Regions from separate parts of the Bradyrhizobium sp. CCBAU 051011 genome, predicted to be linked through region 1. Evidence: predicted binding sites of a transcription regulator. Region 1 holds the regulator's gene; the other holds the start of a gene.
The links. Region 1 encodes LexA, which represses DNA repair genes until DNA is damaged. Its sites were predicted from a motif close to TGTTCNNNNTGTGTTCNG; they were not measured.

Region 1 (3,409 bases):
CGGCGATCGGCATCGGGCCGCTGATCGCGGCGAGCCTCGGCATCATCCTGCTCGGCCTGTTGCGCACGCCGCTGCGCTGGTCGGGCGCGGCGCTGGTGCTGGCGGCGGCATTGTGGGCGGCGAGGGCGCCGCAGCCGGATATCCTGATCTCCGCCGACGGCCGCCATGTCGGCGTCCGCGGCCAGGATGGGAGGCTGCATCTGATGCACGCGGCCAAGGGGTCCCGGGACGTCTTCCTGCTGAAGGAGTGGCTGGCGGCGGATGCCGACGCGCGCACGGCAACCGATGCATCGCTCACGTCAGGCGTCTCCTGCGACGATTTCGGCTGCGTGATGCCGTCCGCCGGCGGCGGCCTGGTCGCGCAGGCGTTCAGGCCCGAGGCGCTGGCGGACGATTGCGAGCGCGCGGCGCTCATTGTGACCCTGCGGCAGGCGCCCGCTTCCTGCGCGGCTTCCGTGATCGATGCCGAGCGGCTGCGGCGGCAGGGCGCCATGACGCTGCGACGAGGCCGCGAGGGATTTGTCGTCGAGGCGGTGAAGCCGCGAGGGAGCGACCGCCCCTGGTGGCCGGCCGTTGCCGACGCGGGAGAGGTCGACGCCAACGTTCTGGCCCCGCGCGTCGTGCCGCCTCGCGCCGTCGATGCGACGCCAGCCGAGGCGGACCTTCAGGCGGAAGAGTAGGCGGATTTCAATGCTCGTCGATCGGGGGACTGGACGGATGGGCCGGTATCTCGAACGCGCCGAGGTGGAATTCCTCCGGCGCGTCGGGGGATGACGGCAGGTTGACCAGCGTGAAAGACGCTTCGGGGAATTGCTGCCAGATCGCGAGGTCTTCGGCCGTGATGGTGAGCCAGCCATATCTGAACATGTAACGTCCGGGCTCGGTGACGCGTCCAGCCCTTTGCCATGTGACTTTGTTGACCACCGGTTGCCCCCTCGGTGCCGAATTTTGAAAAACGCATCACCATGATCCGCCGGCCTGGACCGGCGGATCGCATCCACGTGGCGTCTATCCGGTCACGATCGAAGCGGCCGGACGTGCTTCCGTCACCTTCGGTGCGCGCTCGCCACCGGTCTGAACCACCGGCAATTGCAGCACGGTTGCGCGCTGGCCTTCGCAAAGCTGCGTCACCAGCACATGGCTTCCATCAGGAAATTCGATCGCGTCATGATGACGGTCGGCGACTTCGGGTTCGATCTGATTGAATTTGCCGACCCGCCAGTCGGTGGTTCGCGTCCAGATCCAGCGGTTGTCGTATTTGACGTCCTCGGCGAACGCCAGTTCGGTGCCGGGAAGCATGCAGACCGCCACTGCTGGCTCGCGTTCCGACGCAAAGCCGCGGGTCGATGTACCGCGGAACGTCGTGGTGATCAGCGTCTCGCCGACCTGGGCAGGCCGGGTAGCCACAGCATGCAGGCTATAGTCACACATCGGATGGCTCCCTCATTTGAGATAGCTGACCCGTGTCTTCAAGGAGGCACAGGCCCCTATCAGAGTGGACATGGCGCAGAGCCTTTTCTTTTTTCTGGGCAATTCTGCGACTGGCGCGCTGCGCCACATTCACAAACGCGCTAACGTGCCTTGGTTCCAATCGTTCAACAAAAAACCCCGGCGAAGGGCCGGGGTTCTTTTCCGTCATGTCCTCGGACGGCACACCGGTCAGTATTTGCGGTAAAGGCCGATCAGCTTGCCCTGAATCCGGACCCGGTTCGGCGGCAGGATGCGGACTTCATAGGCGGCGTTGGCGGGCTCCAGCGCGATCGAGGCGCCGCGGCGGCGGAAGCGTTTTAGCGTAGCTTCCTCCTCGTCGATCAGCGCCACCACGATGTCGCCGGTGTCGGCGGTCTCGTTGCGCTGGATCAGCGCCATGTCGCCGTCGAGGATGCCGGCCTCGACCATGGAATCGCCGCGTACTTCGAGCGCGTAGTGCTCGCCGGAGCCGAGCATGTCGGGCGGCACGCTGATGGTGTGGCTGCGAGTCTGCAGCGCCTCGATCGGCGTACCGGCGGCGATCCGGCCCATCACGGGCACCGCGACCGGGCGATTGCCGTCATCCTCGGCGGCGGGCAGGCTCACCGTGCGCTTGCCGAGCGTGCCTTCAATGACGCTCGGCGTGAAGCCACGGCGGCCGTTGCCGGCAGCCGCCAACTCCGGCAGCTTGATGACTTCAATAGCGCGGGCGCGGTTGGGCAGCCGGCGGATAAAGCCGCGCTCCTCCAGCGCCGTAATGAGGCGGTGGATTCCGGATTTCGAGCGCAGGTCGAGCGCGTCCTTCATCTCGTCGAAGGAGGGCGGTACGCCAGCCTCTTTCAGCCGTTCATTGATGAAACGCAGAAGTTCGTACTGTTTGCGCGTAAGCATCGCGAGCAATCCCCCGGTTGGCGTCGTCGTTTCGAATCTTCAGCGCTCGGATGGCGGGAGTCCCCAAACTCCCAGGCAGAGACACCAGCAGTCGAAACAAATCATGAACGGACACTATATGTTCGATATGTGTTCCGCAACCACTTAATTTCAGGTGAACGCGTCAGGGTTTCTGTCCAAGACGCGTCTTGAGGCGTCATTCCGGCAGCCGCAGCAGCTCGCAAGGCGCCCCCTTGGCGGCCGCCGGCGCGAACGGCGGACGTATCACTAATGCCTGTGCCGCAGCGAGATTCCCCAATAGCGACGAGTCCTGATGGTTCACCGGCACGGCGACCAGCGTGCCGTCTTCGCGCGCTTCGAGGCGTGCGCGCAGATAGTCCTCGCGCTGGTCGTTGGCGGCGAGGTCGCGGCCGAGCAGGGCGCTTTCTCTGACGTGATGAACGTGGTCGCGGCCCGACAATGCGCGAATCAGCGGCACCAGAAACAGGAAGCCGCAGACATAGGAGGAGACGGGATTGCCGGGCAGGCCGATCACCCGCATCGCGCCGAGCCGCCCGTGCATCATCGGCTTGCCCGGCCGCATGGCGATCCGCCAGAACGCCATGGCGACGCCCTCGGCCTCCAGCGAGCGCTTGACGAGGTCGTGGTCCCCGACCGAGGCGCCGCCCATGGTGATCAGGATGTCTGCGTCAGCCTCGCGGGCGCGGCGGATGCCTTGCGTGGTCGCGGCGACAGTGTCGGCGGCGATGCCGAGATCGATGACGTCGGCCCCCTCGGCCCGCGCCAGCGCCCGCAGGCCATAGCCGTTGGAATAGACGATCTGGCCAGGACCGGGGCTTGCCCCCGGCATCACCAGCTCGTCGCCGGTCGCGAGCACAGCGACCTTCGGGCGGCGGTGCACCGCTAGCTCCGGATAGTTCATGCCGGCGGCGAGCGACAGGTCGCGGTCGCCGAGACGGCGCCCGCGTTTGAGCAGGACGTCACCCTCGCGGAAGTCGACGCCGGCGGCACGGATGTGCCGTCCCCGAACGGCGGCTTCCGAGATGGT
Region 2 (3,409 bases), 110 kb from region 1:
CAACGCAAACTTTCCTCAGCCGTCAATTTGAGGTTGCTCGCGCATATAGCTTGAAGTTCCCGCAAAAGGCTGTCGCCGAAAAACCACATCCGCGGCAAAAGTAGGTACTCTGCAACCGGCGCGGGTGTCGACGAACCCGCGGTACAACCAAACAAAAAGGCCGGCGCAAAGGCCGGCCTTTTCATCTTCGGTGAAGGCGTAGATCAGTACCTCGCAATCACCGGGCCACCCCACCGGTAGTTCACGCGAACGGTGACGAGATCGACGTCCTGGCGGATGCGGTCGCTGCCGAAGGCGAGGCCGCCCACGGTGGTGACGAAGTCGTGGGTGCGGTCCTGCATGAACAAGTGGTTATATTCAATGCCGGCCGACCAGTTGGGGGCAAAGCCGAATTCGATGCCCGCGCCGACCACGCCACCCCAGCGGGTGTCGTCACCGGTGTTGGCAATCACGACGCCCGAGGCAACATCGCGGATGCGGAAACGATCCGCCGTAACGGCCGCACCGCCCTTGAGGTAGAACAGAACGTTGTTGGCGGCGTAACCGACCTGGCCCGTGATCAGGCCGAACGCATCGATGCGCGACTCGTTGCGGAGCGTCGGATCGAACAGGCTCACATTGTCGCCCCTGAAGTCGGCCCAGTTGCCCTGGCCTTCAAGACCGAACACCCAGGTGCCAGCTTGCCAGCGATAACCGAGCTGACCGCCGGCGGTGCCTCCGGTTGCATCGTGGCAGCCTTCGTGGAAGGCCGGAACTACAGGACCCACGCCATCGTTGGTGAGATCCCAGCACTTGCGGCTGGAACCCCAGCCACCGTTTGCGCCGATGTAGAAGCCCGTCCAATCGTAGACCACGGCGACCGGTGCCGGCGGCGCCTTGGTGATGGGCCGCGCCCGCAGGTCGGCGGCCGCGGCAGGCGCAGCGAACGCGATGAGAGCAACCGTACCTAACAGAAACTTCTTCATCCTCTGATCTCCAGCTCTTGCCCGCTTCCCGTTGGTCCCGAAGCGTTGCCGTGATGACGCGAACGCCCGCGCCGTTGGGTAATTCTATATCGCGACTCGCGCAAAAATGGCGTGTCCCGGATGCAACAGGCGAGAGCCAAGTTATATGCACAACGCCATGATTATGCTGGTATAATTGGAACAGCGGAGGGAACTTTTCGGGTTCCAAGTCGGCTTTCCGTGGGTTCCCGGGGTTCGCCTAGCGGTTGTAACCTCGCGGCCAGGCGCTGGGTGGGGTGTTGGCGGGAACAAAGCTGGAACATGCGGCCGGGCGATGCTATATGTGGATAACCGCCGGCTTGGCGAGGGATCGCCAAGTCAGCGGGGCCTGCGAGCGTATAGGGTCGGTTCGGATGTCCAAAGCGGACAGGCGACTGGCCAAGCGACAGGTCAAGAATTGAAGACGTCCGGCGATAGCGGCCGGGCCAATGATTTTGCCGGCGATATCGAGTGGAGAGCGGCGATGGCGGGAAGTGTGAACAAGGTGATTCTGGTCGGCAACCTCGGCAAGGATCCGGAGATCCGGCGCACACAGGACGGGCGGCCGATTGCCAATCTGAGCATCGCGACCTCGGAGACCTGGCGCGACAAGGGTACCGGCGAGCGCAAGGAAAAGACCGAGTGGCACCGCGTCGTGATCTTCAACGAGGGGCTCTGCAAGGTCGCCGAGCAATACCTGAAGAAGGGCGCCAAGGTTTACATCGAGGGCCAGCTGCAGACGCGCAAATGGACCGATCAGAGCGGCGTCGAGAAATACTCGACCGAAGTTGTGTTGCAGGGATTTAACTCGACCCTGACCATGCTCGATGGCCGCGGCGGCGGTGGAGGCGGCAGCTTCGGCTCCGATGATTCCGGCGATTTCGGCTCCAGCGGTCCGGTCTCTTCGGCGCCGCGGCGGGCGGTGGCGGCCGGCAGCCGCAACAGCGACATGGACGACGACATCCCGTTCTAGCGCAAGGCGCCCGTTTTGGAGCAGGGCCTTGCGGCGCATTGGCTTCGCAAAAAATTCGCTTGCGAGAACGGGCGTTTACGCCTGGTTTACTTAATGTGCCGGCGCAAGAACGATCTACATTCGGCTGAAAGCGCTCGTTGGCGCGTTGCGATCCGAGCGCATGGCCGGTTCGGCGCGCTGTTATCTGCTTAATATTTGCATGAGGTATTTCGCCTAAGCTGCTCCCAGCCTCGAACGCCAACCGGTCTGGAGCGGCCACCATGAGCCTCGCACCGTTGCTGGAGGCCCCCGGCACGATCCCGCTGCACGCCTTCGCCGCGATGGCGGCGTTTGCGCTCGGCATCGTACAGTTCGCCGCGCCAAAGGGGACCTTGCCGCACCGGACCATCGGCTGGATCTGGGTGCTGCTGATGTTTGCGGTCGCAGTCAGCGGGTTCTGGATCCACGAGATCCGCATGTTCGGCCCGTTCAGCCCGATCCATCTGCTGTCGATTTTCACGCCGATCATGCTGGTGTTCGCGGTTCTGCACGCCCGCCGGCACAATGTCGGCGCGCATAAGAAGGCGATGATCTCAATCTTCTTCGGCGCGCTCGTCGTCGCCGGCGTGTTCACGTTCCTGCCGGGACGGATCATGCATGCGGTAGTTTTCGGTCCATAATGGACGGTATTCAGGTGCCGTTTTGGCGCTTCAGTCCAACCCGGAAATGGCCGTTCCAGCAGCAGTTGGGAAACCTCCTTGCGATGCCGTAAGTCCATGAAAAAACGAGCGGAAAAACAGCTCCCACTTGAAAGCTTCGGGGTGGTTATCGGACCCTCGATGCGCTATATGATTCCCGACTAAGAACTGACTGGATTTCCCCTTTGTCCGACAACGAAGACGACAAGCCCGGCGAGCCGCCGGAGCGCTCCGATATCCGTCCCGTTTCCATCCTCGACGAGATGAAACGCTCCTACCTCGATTACGCCATGAGCGTGATCGTGGCGCGGGCGCTGCCGGATGCGCGCGACGGATTGAAGCCCGTGCACCGCCGCATTCTCTACTCGATGCATGAGCAGGGACACACGCCGGACAAGAAATACGTCAAATCCGCGCGCGTCGTCGGCGACGTGATCGGTAAGTATCATCCGCACGGCGATCAATCGATTTACGACGCGATGGTCCGGATGGCGCAGGATTTCTCCATGCGCGTACCGCTGATCGACGGGCAGGGCAATTTCGGCTCGATCGACGGCGATCCCCCGGCGGCCTATCGATATACCGAAGCGCGCCTGACCCGGTCGGCGCAGGAGGTTATCGGCGATATCGACGAAGACACGGTCGACTTCCAGCCCAACTATGACAATTCCGAGCGGGAACCGTCGGTTCTGCCGGCCAAGTTCCCAAATCTCCTGGTCAACGGCGCCGGCGGCATCGCCGTCGGCATGGCAACCAACATCCCGCCGCACAATCTC

Region 2: ACH79_RS33465 (single-stranded DNA-binding protein) is a predicted target of LexA. The motif match lies at 1,249-1,266, and genes of this name have one in related genera.

Annotation. Positions count from the first base shown of each region.
Region 1 covers NZ_CP022222.1:7,204,898-7,208,306, reverse strand. Annotated here, with positions in the region: gene ACH79_RS33990 (ComEC/Rec2 family competence protein) at 1-680, shown strand, start outside; gene ACH79_RS33985 (hypothetical protein) at 688-924, opposite strand; gene ACH79_RS33980 (hypothetical protein) at 1,009-1,431, opposite strand; gene lexA (transcriptional repressor LexA) at 1,660-2,361, opposite strand; gene glp (gephyrin-like molybdotransferase Glp) at 2,558-3,409, opposite strand, start outside.
Region 2 covers NZ_CP022222.1:7,098,966-7,102,374, reverse strand. Annotated here, with positions in the region: gene ACH79_RS33470 (outer membrane protein) at 204-965, opposite strand; gene ACH79_RS33465 (single-stranded DNA-binding protein) at 1,468-1,956, shown strand; gene ACH79_RS33460 (DUF2306 domain-containing protein) at 2,217-2,615, shown strand; gene gyrA (DNA gyrase subunit A) at 2,819-3,409, shown strand, end outside.